DNA from 2 places in the Mesorhizobium sp. BR1-1-3 genome. Region 1 is predicted to be linked to the other one. Evidence: predicted binding sites of a transcription regulator. Region 1 holds the regulator's gene; the other holds the start of a gene.
What was found. The regulator LexA, encoded in region 1, represses DNA repair genes until DNA is damaged. The targets are predictions, from matches to a motif close to TGTTCNNNNTGTGTTCNG.
Positions count from the first base shown of each region.

Region 1 (10,755 bases):
CATAGGGTGTCGAGGGCGCAAGGGGCAGACCCGATGGCTGGACGAGGCTGGGGCTCGGATCAGGGCGAGGACGCTGCCATTGGCGTCAGCGAACGGTCCCTGTTTGCGCCTCTGCCAGCCTCATTGCCGCCGCCGTCGCCCCTCGTGCCGGATTCCGGCAAGCTGCCCTTGCAAACGGGTATCGCCGCCTCTGTTCCTGTTGCCGGAACCGGCAGGATCGTGCGCGTGCGCCGGCAGATCGGCCTGATATCACTGCCACGCCTGCGCCACAGCGTGAACATGGCGGCGAGCCTGGAACTCGACCGGGGCGTGGCCTTCCTGCTGGTACCGGTCTGCCTTGCGATCGGAGCGATCGGCTATTTTTCGCTGACGGCTGAACCCGACTTTGCGAGACCTGTCGCGGTTGTCATCCTGACGGGGATCTGTGCGCTGGTCTCGCGCTCATGGCCAAAGACCCATCTGTGTTTCATGGCGGCACTTTTGTGCGCCCTAGGGCTGCTTGCTGCCAAGGTCGAGACGTGGCGTGCGGGCACACAAATGTTGGGCTCGGAAATCTCGACGCAGGTGACCGGCCGCGTCGTCTCGCTCGACCGTATGGAAACTGGCCGTATCCGGCTGACCATCGACGTAACATCGACCGCAAGACCGAAACTGCGCTATGCGCCGGAACGGGTACGGCTTTCGGCACGCAAGATCCCGGCTGACGTGACCGCAGGCTCTCTCATCACTGGATATGCCAAGCTTTTGCCGCCGACCGGGCCGGTGCGACCGGACAGCTATGATTTCTCCTTCGACAGCTATTTTGCCGGCATTGGCGGCAGCGGGTTCTTTCTCGGCAATCCCAAGCTTGTCGTCAGCGATGATGGCGACATGCCGCTGTCGGCCCGAATTTCCTCCAGCGTGGAAAATGCCCGTGAAGGCATCGCCGACCATATCAGGGCGAGCGTCGGCGGCGCCGAAGGCGAGATCGCCGCGGCGCTGATCGTCGGCGTGCGCGCCGGCATTCCCGACGACATCAATGAGGCGATGCGACGTACCGGCATCTACCACATCATCTCCATTTCGGGACTGCATATGGCTCTGGTCGCCGGCACCATCATGGGGTTGCTGCGCGGCGCCTTCGCCTTGTTTCCCGATTTTTCCGCGCGTCGCCCGGTCAAGAAGTATGCCGCTGCCGCCGCACTGTTCTCGATCGCAGCCTACCTCGTCATCTCAGGTATCGTCGTCGCCGCCGAACGCAGCTTCATCATGCTGGCAGTGATGCTGATTGCAGTTCTGTTCGATCGAGCAGCACTCACCATGCGCAATCTGGCGATCTCGGCGATCGCCGTCATCGTGGTGTCGCCGCATGAGGTGGTCGGCCCGAGTTTTCAGATGTCGTTCGCCGCGACCGCGGCTCTGGTCGGCGCCTATGCCGGCTGGGCGGATCACCGCGCGGGAAAAGCAAGAACGCCGCCGCCGAAGCGATCCTTGCCCGGGTTCCTGACACGAAAATTCCTGCTGGCGGCAATCGGTCTGGCCATGACCTCGATCATCGCCGGCAGCGCCACGACGCTGTTTGCCATCTGGCATTTTCAGCGTGTGTCGCCGCTCAGCCTGTTCGCCAATCTCGCGGTTATGCCGATCGTCACCGTCGTCATGTTCCTGGCCGTCGCCAGCGCGCTGCTGATGCCTTTCGGATTGGATTGGCCAGCTCTCTACCTGATGGGCAAGGGCCTGACGATGATGATCGCCATATCAGGCTGGATCTCCGAGCGTTCGCCTGTCGATGGGGTCGGGCTGATTTCGCAGCAGTCGGTCCTGCTGGTGGCCATTGCCCTGGTCATCGCGACGATGGCGACGACATGGCTGCGGCTCGCGGCTCTGCCATTCGCGTTGGCAGGCTTGCTGACCGTCTCGGATACGCGCACGCCCGATGTGCTGATCTCGGAAGACGCCCGGCTGGTGGCGTTGCCGATCGGTGGCGGTGAGCTTGCCGTTAGCCGGCAACGGCCGAACGGATTCACCGTCGACAACTGGAAACGCGCGCTGACATCGGAAACCATTGTCGTTCCGGAAGTGTTCGACAACAGCGATGGGCAATTCGACGTCGCGGATGCCGTTGAGCTACCGCCGGGATCGCCGTTCTATTGCTCCTCAGGCGTTTGCGTGGCCAGGCACATGTCCGGTGCGATCATTGCCTATGTCGAGGACCGCAAGGACACCTGGAAAGCCTGCGGCTTCGCCGAGCTGATCGTCGTCAACGACGCCACCGCCTATGACGCCTGTCATAACCCGCTGGTTCTCGTCATCACCAAGCGGCAACTGGCTCGCAAAGGCAGTGCCGCGGTCTTCTTCGATCGCCAATCGGCGACCACGCCGGCGACGATCAGCTTCGCGGTGGACAGCCCATATCGGCCCTGGCACACGCAACGCAAATACTCTCGCGAGGCGAGGGGGCTGGCACCCTTCAAGAAACCCGAGAAGCCAGTGGTCAACCCACAGCCGTCTCAGTAGCGACGGATCAGGCCGACGAGCTTGCCTTGCACCTTGACCCTATCGGGCCCGAAAATCCGTGTCTCGTAGGCTGGATTGGCGGCTTCGAGGGCAATCGAGGCGCCCTTGCGGCGGAACCGCTTCAGCGTCGCTTCCTCTTCATCGACCAGCGCCACGATGATCTCGCCGGGGCTGGCCGTGTCGGCGTTGCGGATGATGACGGTGTCGCCGTCGAAGATGCCGGCCTCGATCATCGAATCGCCCTTGACCTCCAGCGCATAGTGCGCGCCGCCCATGATCATGTCCGGCGGCACCGAAATCGAATGCGTCTGATGTTGGATGGCATCGATCGGCACGCCGGCGGCGATGCGACCCATGACCGGGATCGAAACGGCAGAGACCGCATCGTCGTCATTGCCGGGCGAAGGCATCCGCGAAGGCGCCGGCTTGATCTGCCGGCCAAGAGCACCACCCTGACCAAGACTGCCCTGGATGACGCTTGGCGAAAACTTCTTTGCCGCATTGAGGCCTGGCGCGATGGAGTCCGGCAGCCGCAGCACTTCCAGCGCGCGGGCCCGATTGGGCAGCCGGCGGATAAAGCCGCGCTCCTCAAGGGCCGTGATCAGCCGATGAATCCCGGATTTGGAGGCAAGGTCGAGCGCCTCCTTCATCTCGTCGAAGGATGGCGGAATGCCGCTCTCCTTCAGGCGTTCGTGGATGAACATCAGCAGTTCATGTTGCTTGCGTGTCAGCATGGCGGCCCCCAGGTTCCCTGAAACCAGAATCGAAAAACAAACCCAGAACAAACACTATCTGTTCCAGTTGTGTTCTGCAACCGTTTAAAGTTTAATGAATTTGTTAAGGCTACTGAAATTATTTGGCGCTTGCCAGCGGGTTACGATCGACGGGCGCCACCTTCGGCAATGCGCCTGCTCACATTGAAATTGTTATGGTTAATGACCTGTGGCTTATCCCCTACCAAAGCTTGGCATTATCTGTCGATCGACCTCGACAAGGGGCGATTGCAACCTTCGGGACGTTCGTTGGCCGTGAACGAAACGGAGCCAAAACGCCAACGTCAGTTGGGCATTTTGGCTGGAAATTCAGCTCTCCGTTATTTGCCAGGCAGTGAGGGCAGCGACGGCGGATCGCCGGGATCGGTGCGTCAGGTAACGGCTTCCTTGACGGCGAAACGCTGGTCCTTCCATGCACCCGTGCGCAGAATGTCTTCCAGAACCTCAACCGCCAGCCACACATCCTTGTAGCTGACATAGAGCGGCGTGAAGCCGAAACGGATGGTCGACGGTGCGCGGAAGTCACCGATCACCCCGCGCTCGATCAGCGCCCGCATGATTTGATAGCCATGGTCGTGAAGGAACGACACCTGGCTGCCGCGCCTGGTCGCGTCGCGGGTAGTCTCCAGCGCGAGACCGTAGGCGCCGCACTTGGCTTCGACGAGCTGGATGAACAGTTCTGTCTGCGCGACGCTCTTCTTTCGCAATGCCGCCATGTCGACGTCGCTCCAGATGGCAAGCGCGCCTTTGAGCGCCCGCATCGACAGGACCGGTTGCGTACCGCACAGAAAACGGCGGATGCCGGTGCCGGCAACATAACCCCGTTCGAAGGCAAAGGGCCGCGCATGGCCCCACCAGCCGCTGAGCGGCTGGCTGATATCGCCGTGGTGGCGCTGTGCGGCATAGATGAAGGCCGGCGCGCCCGGACCGCCGTTGAGGTACTTGTACGTGCAGCCGACAGCGAAATCGGCATTTGCCTGATCGAGCTCGACGGGCAGGGCGCCGGCGGTGTGGCAGAGATCCCAGACGATCAGCGCTCCGGCCGCATGAGCCCTGCGCGTCAGCGCCGTCATGTCGCGCAGTTCACCCGATTTGTAATTGACGTGGTTGACCAGCACCACCGCGACGTTTTCGTCGATCAGCTCTTCGATGGTCGGCGCGTCGACGCCCGCGAGGCGCAGCAGGACGCCATCCCGGGTCGAGGCCACGCCTTCGGCGATGTACAGGTCGGTGGGAAAACTGTCACCTTCGGCGACGATGGCTGACCGGCCGGGCCGCATCTCCATCGCTGCGTGCAGCACCTTGTAGATGTTGGTCGATGTCGTGTCGCAGACAACGGTCTGGCCGGCCGCGGCTCCTATCAGGCGTCCGAGTTGGTCGCCGAGTTCGATCGGCATCTCGAACCATCCGGCCGTGTTCCAGGCTCGGATAAGATCTCGGGCCCATTCCTGCGTCGCCGCCTGCTGCAGCTCGCCGAAAACGGCATGAGATGCTGCCCCCAGTGAATTGCCGTCGAGATAGATCACCCCCTCCGGCAGAATGAAACGGTCGCGCATGGCCCGCAGCGGATCCGTGGCATCCATCGCTTCGACTGCGGCGAGATCAGGAATTCCACTCATGGTCAGTCCCCGGTTGTTCGCGAAGGGTTTCCGCCACAGAGCGTCCCTTCGGTGAGCCTGTTCTCATTTCGATGATGTCAGAGCCGAGTGCGGACCGTCCACAGCTCCGGAAACAGCACGACCTCGAGCATTTTCTTCAGATACGAAGCACCCGACGTGCCGCCGGTGCCGCGCTTCAGACCGATGATGCGCTCCACCGTGGTGACGTGGTTGAAGCGCCAGCGGCGGAAATAATCCTCGAAGTCGACCAGCTTCTCGGCCAGTTCGTAGAACATCCAGTAGCGCTGCGGATCGCGGTAGATAGTCTGCCAGGCGACCAGGACCTCTTCATTCTCGGTTCGCGTCTCACGCCAGTCCGTGCGCCTGGCATCGGCACCGATGTCGCATCCGTTGCGCGCCAAAAGCAGCAGCGCTTCGTCGTAGAGCGATGGCTCGGCCAGAATGGCTTCCAGCTTTCCGCTGAGGTCAGGCCGATGCTTGTGAGGGCCGAGCATGGCCAGGTTGCGGTTGCCGGCCATGAACTCGATGGCGCGATACTGCCAGGACTGGAAACCCGAGGACTGGCCGAGCGCGTCGCGAAACTCGGTATATTCGCTGGGCGTCATCGTCCGCAGCACATCCCAGGCATTGTTCAGCTGCTCGAAGATGCGCGCGACTCGCGACAGCATCTTGAAGCTCGGCTCGAGCCGGTCGGCGCGGATCGAGCGGATCGCGGCGCCAATCTCGTGCAAAGCGAGCTTCATCCACAGTTCCGAGGTCTGGTGCTGGATGATGAACAGCATCTCGTCATGCGCCGACGACAGCGGCGTCTGCGCCTCCAGCACTTTCTCCAGGTGCAGATAGTCGCTGTACGACATGCGCTCGTTGAACGACATCTGTGCGCCTTCGGACGCCGGATCGTAGGGCTCGCTCAATTGACTTTCTCCGTGCGCAGCCGGAAGCGCTGGATCTTGCCGGTCTGGGTCTTGGGCAAAGCAGCAATGAATTTCACCGATCGCGGGTATTTGTAGGGCGCGATCGTCGCCTTGACATGGTCCTGCAGGCGCTTGGTGGTCAATGCGTCAGGCGCCACGCCCTGCACCAGCACGACATGCGCCTCGACGATCTGGCCGCGCTCGGCGTCCTCGGCGCCGATCACCGCGCATTCGGCGACGTCGGGATGTGACAGAAGTGCGGCCTCGACCTCGGGGCCGGCAATGTTGTAGCCGGCGCTGACGATCATATCGTCGGAGCGCGCGGCGAAATGGAAGAAGCCGTCCTCGTCCTGCGTGAAGGTGTCGCCGGTGATGTTCCAGCCGTCGCGCACGTAGTCCTTCTGCCTGATATCGGCCATGTAGCGGCAGCCGGTCGGGCCGCGCACCGCCAGCCTGCCGGTCGCGCCGCGCGGTACTTCGCGCATCTCGTCGTCGACGATGCGCGCCTCGTAGCCGCCGACCGGCTTGCCGGTCGACGCGGGCTTCATGTCGCCAAAGCGGTTGGAGATGAAGATGTGCAGCATTTCGGTGGCGCCGATGCCGTCGAGGATCGGCTTGCCGGTCTTTTGCGTCCACTCTTCGAAAACCGGAGCGGGCAAGGTTTCGCCGGCTGAAACGGCAACCCGCAGCGAAGACAAATCGGCACCTTCATCCATGGCCTTCAGCATGGCGCGGTAGGCAGTCGGTGCGGTGAAGGAGATCGTGGCTTTGTAGGTCTCGATGATGTGGATCATGTTGGGTGGCGTCGCCTGCTCCAGCAGCGTCGCCGCCGCACCGAAGCGCAGGGGAAAGATAGCGAGCCCGCCAAGGCCGAAGGTGAAGGCCAGCGGCGGCGAGCCGACGAAGATGTCGTCCGGCGTCACCTCCAGGATTTCGCGGGCATAGGCGTCGGCGATGATCAGGAGGTCGCGGTGGAAATGCATCGTCGCCTTCGGCACGCCTGTCGTGCCCGAGGTGAAGCCGAGCAGCGCGACATCGTCGCAGCCGGTGTTGACGGCGGTGAATGTCACCGGCTTGTCGAGAGCGGCACGATCGAGCTCGGCATCATGGTTGGCGGTGCCGTCGAAGCCTATGACCTGTTTGAGGAAGGTGCTGTCCTTGGCGCAGGCGGTCATCTCGTCCATCAGCCTGGTGTCGCAGAGCGCGACGGTGATTTCCGCCTTGTCGACGATCTTGGCCAGTTCGCCGGCGCGCAGCATAGGCATGGTGTTGACGACCACGGCGCCGACCTTGGTGGCAGCCAGCCAGCAGGCGACCATGGCGGGGTTGTTGGCCGAGCGGATCAGCACCCGGTTGCCGGGCTCGACGCCATAATTCTCGACCAGCGCGTGGGCGAGCCTGTTCGTCCAGTCGGACAGTTCCTTGTAGGTGCGGCGGCGGCCATTGCCGATCAGGGCTGTGCGGTCGCCGAGGCCCTTCTCGACCAGCCGGTCGGTCAGTTCGACACCGGCGTTGAGGCGTTCGGGATAGTCGAAGCCGTCGAGCAGTATATCGGGCCATTGCTCCGGCGGCGGCAGGTGATCGCGCGTGAACGTGTCGATATGCGCTGAAGGCCCAAGCATGTCGCCGCTCTCCCGTCTGCTGCCTGGCCAGTGCGCAATGCGCCTTGGCTGGATGTGGTGGATCCTAAGGTCCTGCTCTGAGGAGGCTTCGTGCTGCCCATCACGCCTGCTCGGAGATGCGCGCCGAAAGGGTGAACATCTGCAGGTGAGGGCAGCACAGCAGACCTCCCATTGTCGGCTGTTCGTACGGGCAGGATCGCACCAGTCGAAATTTGTTTCAAGCCTAAAATGTTTTTGCCCTGGAGCATTGACGCATGGCGTGGCGCTGGCCATTGCTAGCGCAACAGCGATGCCGTTTTGGGGGAGGGCGCAGATGTTCGAACGTCACATCGTCGATTGGGATGATGCCTATGCCAACGGCGCGAACATTGCCGGCAGCGACCGTTGGCCAGCCGCCTGGGCCGAGCCAGCGGCAGCATTCCGCGATGCGCTCTCGGCAGAGAGCCGGGCACGGCTCGACATCGCCTATGGCGACGGGCCGCGAAATCGGCTCGATCTTTTCCTTCCCAAGGCCGCGCCCAAAGGACTGGTGGTGATTATCCATGGCGGTTACTGGCTGGAGACCGACAAGAGCTTGTGGTCGCATCTCGCCAATGGCGCGGTCGGCAGCGGCTTCGCCGTTGCGATGCCCTCCTACACGCTGTGCCCGGACATACGCATCGCAGGCATCGTCCGGGAGGTCGGGGCGGCGATTGGCAAGGCAGCGGCAATGGTTGACGGACCGCTGATGCTGACCGGACATTCGGCCGGCGGCCATCTCGCCACCCGGATGGTGACGACAACCACGCCTCTGGCGCCGGATGTGGCGCGGCGCATACGCCATGTCGTTTCGATTTCAGGTCTACACGATTTGCGTCCGCTCATGCGCACCGGCATGAACAAGGACCTGGCAATCGACGAAGAGGAGGCGCTGGCTGAAAGCCCAGCCCTGCTGCGCCCGATGGATGGCGCCCGCATCACCTGCTGGGCCGGCGGCGGTGAGCGCGCCGAGTTCCTGCGCCAGAATGCGTTGCTTGCCAACATCTGGACCGGCCTTGGCGCCACCACCAGCACCGTGGTCGAGCCCGACCGGCATCACTACGACATTGTCGACGGCCTTACCGATCCGGCGCATCCGCTGACGCAGAGCTTGATCTCGAACTAGAGCCGAGATCACTTTCTCGTCTGTTATGAACGGCTTGCCTGGAATTCCTCAGCGCAGCATCAAAACGCTGCAAGCCTCGCCCGCGGCTGCTGCAGGGGCAAACGGCGCCCGCACGATCAGCCCGTTGGCGTCGGCCAGCATTCTCAGCATCGAGGAATCCTGAATGCCGAACGGCGTCGCCACCAGCGCGCCGTCATCTTCCCTGACCACGGCTCGGACATAGTCCTGGCGCAAATCATTGGCCGGCATTGCGGTACCCAGTCGCGCTGGGCGAATGTCCTGGCGATGGTTGCGGCCACCGAGCCGCGCCAGCAGCGGCTTCAGGAACAGTTGCGAGCAGACCAGGCTTGCCACCGGGTTGCCGGGCAGGCCGATGCACCTGATATCGCCGAGGCGGCCGAACATCAGCGGCTTGCCGGGGCGCATGGCGATCTTCCAGAAGCCGAGCGTCATGCCTTCGCCGGTCAGCACATCGTGGATCAGGTCGTGATCGCCGACCGAGGCGCCACCAAGCGTCACGATGACATCCGCACCGGCCGCGACCGCTTTTTGCACCAGTTCGGCGATGGCCTCCTTGCGATCGGCGGCAATGCCGAGATCGAGCGCGCGGGCGCCGACCGAGTGTGCGGTGGCAGCGACGCCATAGGCATTGGACGAGATGATCTGGTCCGGGCCGAGATCACTGCCCGGCGGCAGCAATTCGTCGCCGGTGGCAATGATGGCGACCAGCGGTCGTCTTACCACCTTGACCTGGGGATGGTTGGCCGATGCTGCCAGCGACAGTGCCGCCGGGTCGAGCAAACGGCCTCTTTCGAGCAGCATGTCGCCTGTTGAAAAATCGAGCCCGATGCGACGGATATTGCGCCATTGCGCCGTCGGCTCGGTCACTTCGATTTCGCCGCCGCCGAGGTCGCGGACATTCTCCTGGATGACGATGGTGTCGGCGCCTTCGGGCAGCGGAGCGCCGGTGAAGATACGCACCGCTTGTCGCTGGCCGACCGTGCCGTCAAAGCCGCGCCCGGCAGGCGCCATGCCGATTACTGATAGTTTCGATGGTACCGACGCCACGTCGGCGGCTCGAGCGGCATAGCCATCCATGGCGGAAGCATTGAAAGGTGGCTGGGTACGGAGTGCCACGACCGGTTCCGCCAGAACACGATCCACCGCCTCGAACAGAGGAACGCTTTCGCCGGCTAGAGGTGCCGCACCATCGAGCAGGCGCTCAAGCGCCTCCGCGATAGGAACCAGCGCCATCAGGAACTCGCCTTGTAGTCACCCGACTTGCCACCGGTCTTTTCGACCAGGCAGATGCCGGTGATGACCATGGCGCGGTCTACTGCTTTGGCCATGTCGTAGATGGTCAGGCAGGCTACCGAAGCGGCCGTCAGCGCTTCCATCTCGACGCCCGTCTTGCCGGTGACGCGGGCCAGTGCGGTGACCTTCAGGCCAGGTAAAGCGTGGTCCGGCTCGATGTCGACGGAAACCTTGGTCAGCAGCAGCGGATGGCAGAGCGGGATCAGCTCATGCGTCTTCTTCGCCGCCATGATGCCGGCAATGCGCGCGGTGCCGAGCACGTCACCCTTCTTCGCGTTGCCGGCGAGGATCATCTTCAGCGTCTCGGGCTGCATCGCGACAAAGCCTTCGGCGATCGCCGTGCGCGTTGTTTCTTCCTTGTCGCCGACATCGACCATGTTGGCCTCGCCCTGCGCGCCGAGATGGGTCAGGCCTGATACCATCGTCAGATAGCCTCGGCCAAAGCCTTGCCTGTCAGAAGCAGGCGCGTCGCGGTGGTGACGTCCTGTTGCCGCATCAGGCTCTCGCCGACAAGAAAAGTGCCGATGTCGCTCTTTTGCAGCCTGAGGCAGTCGTCATGGGTGAAAATACCGCTCTCGCTGACCAGCAGGCGGCCGCCCGGCACCATGGGTGCCAGCCGCTCCGACGTTTTAAGGCTGGTTTCAAATGTTCTCAGATTGCGGTTGTTGATGCCGATCAGCCGCGACGACAGTTTTAGCGCGCGCAGCGTCTCGGACTCATCATGCACCTCGATCAGCGCATCCATGCCGAGTTCGAATGCCGTTGCCTCAAGCTCGCTCGCCAGGGCGTCGTCGACGCTGGCCATGATGATCAGGATGGCATCCGCCCCCCAGGCGCGGGCTTCGTAGACCTGATAGGGATCGAACAGGAAAT
Region 1 is NZ_JAIUIC010000001.1:25,564-36,318, reverse strand. It holds gene LB559_RS00155 (ComEC/Rec2 family competence protein) at 34-2,496, shown strand; gene lexA (transcriptional repressor LexA) at 2,490-3,230, opposite strand; gene kynU (kynureninase) at 3,641-4,888, opposite strand; gene kynA (tryptophan 2,3-dioxygenase) at 4,966-5,802, opposite strand; gene LB559_RS00135 (AMP-binding protein) at 5,799-7,424, opposite strand; gene LB559_RS00130 (alpha/beta hydrolase) at 7,738-8,568, shown strand; gene glp (gephyrin-like molybdotransferase Glp) at 8,617-9,822, opposite strand; gene moaC (cyclic pyranopterin monophosphate synthase MoaC) at 9,822-10,304, opposite strand; gene trpC (indole-3-glycerol phosphate synthase TrpC) at 10,307-10,755, opposite strand, start outside.

Region 2 (10,755 bases), on a different contig from region 1:
GCTGGCACGCGCACGCCAAGATCAATCTTGCGCTGCATGTCACCGGCAGGCGCCCTGACGGCTATCATCGGATCGAAAGCCTGGCGGTGTTCACGCGGTTTGGCGACAGGATCGCAATCGCGCCCGCCGACATCGATGAATTTACCGTGTCCGGCCGCTACGCCCCGGCCGTTCCTCTCGACGCCAGCAATCTGGTGCCTAGGGCGCGCGATGCCCTGCGACAGGCGGTCGGGCACGAGAGAACACCGCCGGTCGCTATCCGGCTGGAAAAGAACCTGCCGGTCGCCTCCGGCGTCGGCGGCGGTTCGAGCGACGCGGCGACCGTGCTGCGCGGGCTGGTGGAGACATGGGGCCTGGATATAGACGACGCTGAGCTGGCGCGGATCGGCATTTCGCTCGGCGCCGATGTGCCGATGTGCCTGGCGGCAAAGCCGCTGGTCGCGCGCGGCATCGGAGATGAACTGTCGATGGTGCCGGATTTTTCGGCGCTTGGCCTGGTGCTGGTCAATCCGGGCACCCCGGTCTCGACGGCGGACGTCTTTGCGGCGCTTTCCCGGCGCGACAACGAGGCCTTGCCGCCGCTGCCGCGCAGCATCGATTTTCATAGCCTGCGCAACTGGCTGGAGATCACCCGCAACGATCTCGAGCCCGCCGCGCTGGCGATGCAGCCGGCTATCGGCAGGGCGCTTTCCTGGCTGAACAAGGCCGGATCGGGTTTTTCACGGATGTCCGGGTCCGGCGCCACCTGCTTCGGCCTGTTCGAGACCGGCAATGTCGCCAAGCGCGCCGCCGCCGAAATCCGCGGCCGCCAGCCCGACTGGTTCGTCGCGGCGACGCGCAGCATCGCATCGGAGGGATCGGATGGCCAGAATTGACGAGAGCCGCTCCTTCATTCCCGTGCGCATCGCGGTGCTGACCGTTTCAGATACGCGCAGCCTCGCCGACGACAAATCCGGCCAGACGCTGGCCGACCGCATCACCGAGGCCGGCCATATGCTGGCGGCCCGCGATATCGTCACCGACGATCGGGAAAAAATCCGCGACACGGTTCTGGCGTGGTCGCGAGACAAGAATATCGATGTCGTCATCACCACCGGCGGCACCGGTTTCACCGGCCGTGACGTGACGCCGGACGCGCTGGAGCCGATCTTCGAAAAACGCATGGATGGCTTTTCGGAAGTGTTCCACCGGATCTCCTACGACAAGATCGGCACCTCGACGATCCAGAGCCGGGCGACCGGCGGCGTCGTTAACGCCACCTTCGTCTTCGTGCTGCCGGGTTCGCCAGGCGCCTGCAAGGACGCGTGGGACGGCATCCTGAAGGCACAGCTCGACTACCGGCATATGCCGTGCAACTTCGTCGAGATCATGCCGCGCCTGGACGAGCATTTGCGGCGCGGCAAATCAGCTCCGTAAAGCCGAGGCAAGCGTCGCTCTCAGCGGATGACCGGCTCGCCATGAAACCGCCGGCGCGACGGCGGCGAGACGCCGAAGCCGACTTCCATCATCAGTCGGGGCGTGCGTGCCGGCACGGTGCCCATATGGAAGCCAAAGGGGTCCTCGACGAACCCGAGACCGGCCTCGCCGGTCAGCGTCACCGGGCTCTGCTCGCCATAGACATCCAGGACCTGTTGCGCGGGGTGGCCAACCAGAAGCGTGAGCTGGTGCTTGAGGCTGCGGCGCTTGTGGCTGCCCCTGACATAGACATGCGGACCGGTGTCGGCGTCGACCGGCTTGAGGTAGAAGAAGAATTTCAGCATGCGCCAATCATCGAGGTCGAAATGATACTTGCCGAGCGAGGCGAGGTTCTTGTCGGCGTCCGAAGCGGCACCGGTTGGAAAACTCCACCAGACGCGCGTCGTGATCAGTTTTGCCTGGCCGCCGAGATAGTGCGCGGCAATATCCAGAAGCAGCGGATCGCGCTGGATGGCAAGCGCCGCCGGGCAGTCGAGGATGCGCTCGAAAAAATGCCCGCTGAGCAGCGAGCGGCCAAGGCGTTTCTCGGCCTCGGCATGTTCCCCCGGCATGAATTCGAGACGGCGGTCGAAATTGCCGAAGCAAGGCGTGCGCCCGGCGAAGTCGGCGATCTCTTCATGGATATCAGGCGGCAGGACCAAGCCTGAGAACAGCCCGTCGAAGCACAACGCATCGACGACCGCTCCCCGTTCGACACCGGCAAACATCGTATCCCCGGCATTGGCGACCGGGCGGGCGCGTTTTGCGCCCAGCCAATGCATGCGGCGTCCAGGCATTGTGCGCGCCAGCACGAACATCGGCAGCCAGGCGGGGTTTTCGCGCAGGTCCTTGAGATAGGTCGGAATGCGCACCGCGATGCGTCGCAACAGACTGCCGTCGCGCGCAATAGCCTCGAGACTGGCCGCGCCGGATGTGTCGGGGGTTGAAAGCTTCATTGGGTCCTCGGCTATGAGAGCACCACCGATGCCGCATCGGTGCTCGCCACTCGGCATGTCCCAAACCCAATTCCCGCTTGAACGGAAGCTAACCCCGCGTCAGATTTTGTGCAATGCACAATGGCCTGAGCAACTGCAAAAAATCATGTCGAGGAGCGGCGTTCCTGCTTGGCGGGCGCCATCCAGATCTCGGCGTCGAGCCGCTTCGTTGCGAGGCCGCGGGCGATGGCCTCAGCACTGCCGGCACTCTTGGCCGCGGCCGCCGCCTGACGCTTGCTGATCAGCAATCCGTCGGCCAGGGCGCGGTTTCCCGAAAAGACCCGTGCCAGGAATGGCGTGCGGCTGGCCCGCGTGCGCGAAAACCGTGCGGCCATGGTCTGCCTGGCCGTATGCGCGACAACCTCATCGATCCAGCCCTCCACCAACCGCGCGCCCGGTTCCAGGAGCAGCAACCAATCCCCCTTGGCCTGGCGGATGCCGGCAGCGACACCGCCGGTCACGTACTGACAGCCGGCATGCTCGGCCACACGATGCGTCTGGTCGGTGGAGCCTGTGTCGCAGACGATGACTTCACGCACCACGCCTTCGACCGCGCCGCCAATCAGCGAGGCGAGCGTGCGGGCGAGGCCCTCCTCGTCATTGCGGGTTTCGATGAGAACACTGAGCATCCTTAGCCGAATAGCGGAAAGCGCCGCACAGCGCCAGTTTTGCATCGCACCATAGAAAGTTCTTGCTTTGTTCTCATCGACGAAATAGGAATAATTTCATGAACAGAGCGATTCGACACAACACGGACAGTCCCTGGGAGCGGGCGAAAATGGAACAGATCGTGCGCGCCGACATTGCAGCTTTCGGAGCAGGAAGAGCCGAGATGGCCAATGCGATGGTCGAGCAGAGCGGCATGCGTGTCCGCCCGGACCGCAACCGCGGCAGGTCGGCCGGCATCAACCCGTCCGGCCGATTCGAGCCAGTCAGCCGGCACGTGTTCGACGATGGCTGGAATTCGCTGGAAGAACTGCCCCCCTTCAAGACCGAAGTGCAGGTCGAGAAGCCGCGCACCATCATCACCCGCAACGAATCGCCCGACATTTCCTTCGACCGTTCCATCAACCCTTATCGCGGCTGCGAGCATGGCTGCGTCTATTGCTTTGCCCGCCCGACGCACGCGTTCATGGGCCTGTCGCCGGGTCTGGATTTCGAATCGAAGCTGTTTGCCAAACCTGATGCGGCGCGCTTGCTCGACAAGGAGCTTTCGAAGGACAGCTATCAGCCGCGCACCATCGCCATCGGCACCAACACCGACCCCTACCAGCCGATCGAGAAGCAATACCGGATCATGCGCGAAATCCTCGAAGTGCTGGAAGCGCGCGGCCATCCGGTCGGCATCGTGACAAAGTCCGCCCTGGTGACGCGCGATATCGATATCCTGTCGCGCATGGCCGAACGAGGGCTCGCCAAGGTGGCGCTGTCGGTGACGACGCTCGACCGCATGCTGGCGCGCACCATGGAGCCGCGCGCGTCGACGCCGACCAAGCGGCTGGAAGCGATCCGGCAGCTTTCGGATGCCGGCATTCCGGCGTCGGTCATGGTGGCGCCGATCATTCCGGGCCTGACCGATCCGGAGATGGAACGCATCCTCGATTCGGCACGTGCGGCCGGCGCGCGCGAGGCGGGTTATGTGATCCTGCGGCTGCCACTGGAGGTCAGCCCGATCTTCAAGGACTGGCTGCTGCGCCATTATCCCGACCGTTACCGCCATGTGATGTCGCTTGTCCGCTCCATGCGTGACGGCAAGGACTACGATTCGGAATGGGGCAAGCGCATGAAGGGCGCCGGTCCCTATGCCTGGCAGATCGGCCGGCGCTTCGAGATCACAGCCAAGCGGCTTGGTCTCAATGCCGAACGGCGCACGCTGCGGACCGATCAGTTCGTTGCCGCCGGGAAAGACCAGGTGCAACTGACGCTGCTTTGAAGAGACAATTCGTCGCGATGGTTTGATCCGTCGCGCACCAAGAATCCCGTCCGGCCTGCCCCGGCCTGCAGACGGTGCCCTCCCGGTCCGGCGCCCCACCCGACCCGGAGGGACTTGCGGAGAATCGGAGCCGATGCGAACCTCGCCGCAACATGGCTCGCGCGCGTTCTGATTCTCCGCCTCTCTTTGAGATCATCGAGAAGCCCGACTTCTCCTTCGAGACGAAGGCGATGGCGGAGGGCCTGTGGCCGGTCGCCGGGATGGACGAGGCAGGCCGCGGCCCCCTGGCCGGGCCGGTGGTCGCCGCAGCGGTGGTGCTCGATCCCGCCAACATTCCCGACGGCCTCGACGATTCCAAACGCCTCAGCCATTTACAGCGTGAGGCCCTGTTCCTGCGCATTCTCGGCTCCGCACAGGCGGTCTCGATGGCCTCCATCAGCGCCGAGGGCATCGACGGCAGCAACATCCTCAAGGCAAGCCTGGAAGCCATGCGGCGCGCGCTGGTAGGGCTGTCGATCCGGCCGAAGCTTGCGCTTGCCGATGGACGCAACGTGCCGCCGGGACTGCCTTGTGAAGGGCGCGCGCTGATCAAGGGCGACCAGCGTTCGCAGTCGATCGCCGCCGCCTCGATCGTCGCCAAGGTGATGCGCGACCGCATGATGTGCGGCTGCGGCAACCATCACGACCGCTACGGGTTCGAAGTCCATATGGGCTACGCCACGGTTCGCCATCGCACCGCGATCGAAGCGCATGGCCCGGTGGCGCGGCTGCACCGCGTGTCGTTTGCGCCATTCCGGCTGGGTGGGGCCGAGGTGGACGTGGTGGAAGAAGAGAGCTTCGCCGGGCTGGATTGAGCGACGACGACGACAAGCCAATCTCCCCCTTGTGGGGGAGATGTCCGGTAGGAGAGAGGGGGGCGCTGTCCCGCCGGCCTCTCAATCGATTGCAGTTATGCCCTCAGGCTTGTCCCGATAGACCTTAGGACAACAAAGGTTAGCGTTCCTTCACGCCCCCCTCTGCCCTGCCGGGCATCTCCCCCACGAGGGGGGAGATTGGCAGCTTCAGCGCCGCAACAAAAAAGCCGCCGGGTTGCCCGGGCGGCTTTCGATGACTGGCTAGACGAACCGCCTAATTCAGCTTCGACTTCACGTCCGCGAGCGAAGCCTTGAACAGATCTGCACCGGCCTTGGCGTCGATCTTGCCGGCAAGCAGCGCGCGTGCTGCCTCGACGGCGATGTCGACGGCGCTGGCGCGCACTTCGCTGATGGCATCACGCTCGGCCTGACCGATCTTCTGTTCGGCAAGCGCGGTGCGCCTGACGACATAGTCCTCGGTCTTCTTATGCGCGTCGGCGGCAAGCATGTCGGCTTCGCGCTTGGCGGCAGCGACGATGTCGGCGGCCTCCTGCTCGGCTTCCTTGCGCTTGCGCTGGTACTGGCCGAGCAGCTGCTGGGCCTCCTCGCGCAGCCGGCGCGCTTCGTCCAGTTCATTGCTGATCCTGGCGGCACGGGCGTCGAGCGCCTTGGCGATCATGCCAGGCACCTTGATGTAGACGGCAACGCCGAGGAAGATGATCAGGGCTATCGTGGCCCAGAGCGTCGCGAGAGATGTGTAATCCATGATGCGCTCCTCACCGGGCCACGGATTTGACCGCGGCCGCGATCTCGGCCTTGCTGGCCTTGCCGCCAACCAGAGCCTCGACGATCGCCGAAGCGGTGTCCTCGGCGATGCTGCCGACTTCCTTCATGGCATTGGCCTTGATGGAAGAAATGCGGGCTTCGGCTTCGCCAAGCTTCGCGTCGAGCGCGGCCTCGACCTTCTTGCGAGCGGTGTCGGCCTCGGCCTTGGCAGCGTCGTTGGCCTGCTGGCCGATCGCGTTGGCCTTGGTCTTGGCTTCCGCCAGTTCCTGCTCGTAGGCAGCAACGGCGGCGTCGGCCTCGCCCTTCAACCTGGCCGCCTGGTCGAGGTCCTGCGTGATGCGATCGTTGCGGACATCGATGATGCCGCCGACGCGCGGCATCACCACCCGCTTCAGGAAGAGATAGAACAGCCCGAAGGTGATCGCCAGCCACAGAAGCTGCGACGGGAACGTCGCCGGATCGAATGGCGGAAACGTGCCATGCGCTTCAGCAGGCACGCTGGTGCCGGAATGCGTGTCGCCTTCCGTCGCAGCGTGGCTGGTATCGGCTGATGGCGCGGACTCTTGCGCAAAGGCAGATGTCACGAACATGGACTATCCCCGAAATTCAGGCCCGCCGCTTGCGCGGCCGGCCTGTCCAATCTTCCCGAGTGCTCAGCCGAACAGGGCCAGAAGCGCGATGAGAAGCGAGAAGATGCCCAGAGCTTCGGTCACGGCAAAGCCGAAGATCAGACGGCCGAACTGGCCATCGGCGGCCGACGGGTTGCGCAGTGCGCCCGCCAGGTAGCTGCCGAAGATGTTGCCGAGGCCAATGCCCGCGCCACCCATGCCCAGGCAAGCGATGCCGGCGCCGATGTACTTTGCTGCTTCTGCGTCCATTTGTTCAACTCCTTTGGATCTAAAATTCCGTTGCGATTCCATCCGGCGCCAATGTTGGAAATCTTTGGGCCGGAAACTTTTGGACCTAGTGCCCTGGATGCAGGGCGTCGTTGAGATACATGCAGGTCAACACGGCAAAGACGTAGGCCTGCAGGAAGGCGACCAGCAGTTCCAGTGCCGTCAGCGCCACCGCCATCGCCAGAGGCAGGATCGAGCCGGCGACGCCAACCGCGCCGAGCGCGCTCAGGCTGACGACGAAGCCGGAGAACACCTTCAGCGTGATGTGGCCGGCGAGCATGTTGGCGAACAGACGAACCGAGAGGCTGACCGGGCGCGACACGAAGGAGATCACTTCGATCAGCACCACGAGAGGCAGCAGGAAGACCGGCACGCCGTGCGGCACGAACAGTTTCAGGAAGCCAAGACCATGCTTCATGAAGCCGTAGACGACCACGGTTGCGATCACCAGCACGGCAAGGCCGAAGGTGACGATGATGTGGCTGGTGACGGTGAAGAAATAGGGGAACAGGCCAAGCAGATTGGCGACGAGCACGAACATGAACAGCGAGAACACGAGAGGGAAGAACTTCATGCCCTGCGTGCCGGCGGCGTCGCGCAACATGTTGCCGACAAACTCGTACGCCATCTCGGAGACCGACTGAAGTCGCCCGGGAACCAGGCTGCGGCTCGACGTCGTGAGAAACAGGAATCCAGCCGCGACGATCACGGTTGCGACCATGAACAGCGCCGAATTGGTGAAAGACAGGTCATAGCCGCCGATGTCGATCGGAATCAGCTTGTTGATATGGAACTGGTGGATCGGATCGACCTTGTCAGCTGCCACGTTCAAACCCCGTCAATGCCGCGTACGGCCTCGTTACCATTACCGCACATGGTGCGCGGTCATTTCTTGTCGTCTTGGCCACGGCGCGATTTATCGCCCTGTCCAAATTCTGCCACGACGCCGGCGGAACGCATCACATTGAGCACTCCGGCGCCAAAACCAAGCAGCAGAAACACGATCAGACCCCATGGCGATGTCCCCGCCAAACGGTCGATGACCCAGCCGATGCCGGCACCCACCACCACCCCGGCGATAAACTCGCTGGAGAGTTTGAGCGCCTGACCATAACCGGCCACACTGCCCGCTTTCGCGTCGTCTTTCCCCTCGAGCCGGCCCGGCCGCCTTGTCGCAAGCGAAGCTTCAAGGTCGCGGCGGCGGCGCTCAAGATCGTCGTCGCGGATGTCGGGTTCATGCTGATTGCCGCGGCCGGTTTCTCCGGTTCCGTCTGGCCCATTCTTGTCGGCCATCGCAACCCCCCTGCCCGGTCAGACCGTCACCGTCCGTCCGCTTCTAAAGTCGCCGGCAACATAGTTAGAGGGTTTGCGCCCGTCAAGCCACGGGCGGAAGTTCATTGCCATGTATTTTAGGCAATAAAATCAATGAATTACGAAGGTGCGACATCGTGCCCGCCAGGATGACGAGGATGCATGGCGCGAATCCCCCGCGCAATGGCTCTTTGATCGGCTGCGCGCCACATCAAGGATCAGCGGCTGCTCCGCACTCAGCTCCAGCCGCCGCCATAGGTCCGATAGAAGATATGCAGACCGATCTTGGTCATCTTCTGCATCGTGCGCGCCCAGCCGGGATGGACATATTGGGCATAGTAGTGGGTCGACGATCCGACTTCCGGAATGAAGATCTTGCCGGCGGTGACGGCCATGGCGATCTCCTGGGCGGTCTTGTAGGCGGCTGGGCTATCGATGCGCTTCTTCCTGCCGTCGCAGGCGAAGGAGAACTGGCAACGGTTGAACCAGCTGTCGTTCTGGTAGACAACGCCGCAGATCGAATTCGGATAGGTCGGATTGCGGACGCGGTTGAGGATGACCTGGGCGACAGCGGCCTGGCCGCGCACGGATTCGCTCCTCGCCTCGAAATAGATTCCGTTGGCAAGGCATGCCTGCTCCTTCTTGGAGAAGACACTCGCCGGCAGCGGGTTCTGGATCCACGAATGATCGCCCTTGGCCATCGGCGGAATGAAGCGGCCCTCATTGGGCTGCTCGTCCTGAAGCAGGGCCTCGAAGGGCGATGCCTTGGCATAGTCCGGCTCGGATTGCGCATAGGCGGTGGCCAGCACATCCGGATGGTCGTTGTTGACCAGCGCCGCCAGCATGGCCGGCATGCCGGGATCCGGCTTCTTGTCCTCGCGCACATGGAATGCGGCGGCGATCTGGATTTCCTTGCCTTTGATCTGCGGCTTGGCGAAAGCCATTTTCAGGCCGCTGTCCATGCTGGGCCGGAGCAAGGAGGAGGTGCGCTCGAAGATCGAGCCGGCGTTGAAGTTCTTTGGCGGTGCGACGGGAGACATCTGGACGATGCGCCCTTTCTTCTCGGCGCGCACGACGCGGTCCTCATCGGGCGTGGCGCTGACCTTGCCGCCCTTGCCGCGAAACGACACGTTGCCGACACCGGCCAGGTGGACGCCCGATCCGGAAATGGAGCCGGTGACATCGGAATCGACAAAGGGCATCTCAGCCGCATGGGTCGAGCCGGCAACGGATTTCTCGACATAGGAATTCCAGCGCGTGCTCGATGCTTCGAGGCCGGAAACGAGGCTCGTCATGTCCTGATAGGCGGCGACGGTCGGAAAGCCGATCCAGATGCCGAAACCGATGACGAGCGGACCCAGAAAGCCACGTTTTCTCTCACCGGCGGCGGCAACCAGCCGCTTCAACACACGTCGATGCACGGAACTCTCTCCAGGAACGCTACAGACCCCACTGGAGAGCAAAATGATGCATTAACCTTGATGGGACGTTAACGGATTCGATCGGGTTTTCCCGGTCGGCCCGAGGTCGTGGTTGCGAAGTCGGGCGATTTTGCGGCCGACTATTCAGGCCGGACGCAGGAAGATCGGCCGGGCGATCAGCGCGCAGATGGCGGCCGCCAGCCAGACGCCGGACCAGGACCAGAGGTGCAAGAGCCCCGGAATGGCCACCGGCACCAGGAAGAAGCCGACGAAAACAAAGGTGTTGGCAAGGCTGAGCGCGGTTCCGACATGGCCGGCGCCGGCAAGGGTGGCAAGCTCGGTGTAGGCGACGCCGTGCCAGGCGGAGACAGAGATGCCTGCGACAATAAGCACGACCGGAAGAACCGCCGACCAGATGAGCTGGCCGCCCGGAATGGTTGGGCCGAACAGGACCAGCAGCCAAAGCATGGCGAAGGCAAGGGCGCTGAACGCGCTGCACAGGCGAAGAAATTGGCGGCGGTTGCCGTGACGGTCGGTGAAGCGGCCGCTCCAGATGCGCATGACCATGGCGCCGATCTGCACCGCGGCGAGGCTGGCACTGATTGCCGCCGTTCCCAACCCAACGAAGTCGTGCAGGAATACGGAGGCGAAGGTGAGCACGGCCACCTGCGGAAAGCAGAGCAGGCCGATGGCGGTCGCGATACGCCAGACGTCGCGATTGCGCAGCGGCGCCGGTCCGGCCACAGCCGAAGCGGGATGGCCCTCGCCCGCCGTCGGCGGCTCGTGCAGCCAGCGCCAGGCGAACAGGGCAGACAGAGCGGATGCACCCGCCAGGACCCCGAACACCGCGGCAAAGCCGAAAGCCAGCGCAAGCGAGGGCAGCACGAGCGCGCCAAGGCCGCCGCCAAGCGGCACCGCCGTCTGCCTGATGCTCATGGCGAAGCCGCGCTCGTTTTCCCGGAACCAGCCCATGATGGCGCGGCCGCTCGAACCGTTGACGCTGCCGCCGAGCAATCCGGTGATGAATAGGCTCGCGGAGAGCAGCGTGACATCGGGAGTACCGGTCCTTGTCGGCACGACCAGCATCGCCATGACCAGGAGCCA
Region 2 is NZ_JAIUIC010000004.1:167,843-178,597, reverse strand. It holds gene LB559_RS10995 (4-(cytidine 5'-diphospho)-2-C-methyl-D-erythritol kinase) at 1-875, shown strand, start outside; gene moaB (molybdenum cofactor biosynthesis protein B) at 862-1,416, shown strand; gene LB559_RS10985 (hypothetical protein) at 1,437-2,411, opposite strand; gene LB559_RS10980 (glycosyltransferase) at 2,555-3,079, opposite strand; gene LB559_RS10975 (PA0069 family radical SAM protein) at 3,229-4,383, shown strand; gene LB559_RS10970 (ribonuclease HII) at 4,536-5,237, shown strand; gene LB559_RS10965 (F0F1 ATP synthase subunit B) at 5,512-6,003, opposite strand; gene LB559_RS10960 (F0F1 ATP synthase subunit B) at 6,014-6,613, opposite strand; gene LB559_RS10955 (F0F1 ATP synthase subunit C) at 6,677-6,901, opposite strand; gene LB559_RS10950 (F0F1 ATP synthase subunit A) at 6,987-7,745, opposite strand; gene LB559_RS10945 (AtpZ/AtpI family protein) at 7,805-8,212, opposite strand; gene LB559_RS10940 (cell wall hydrolase) at 8,467-9,651, opposite strand; gene LB559_RS10935 (MFS transporter) at 9,796-10,755, opposite strand, start outside.
Region 2: the regulator LexA is predicted to act here: its motif matches at 3,137-3,154, upstream of LB559_RS10975 (PA0069 family radical SAM protein).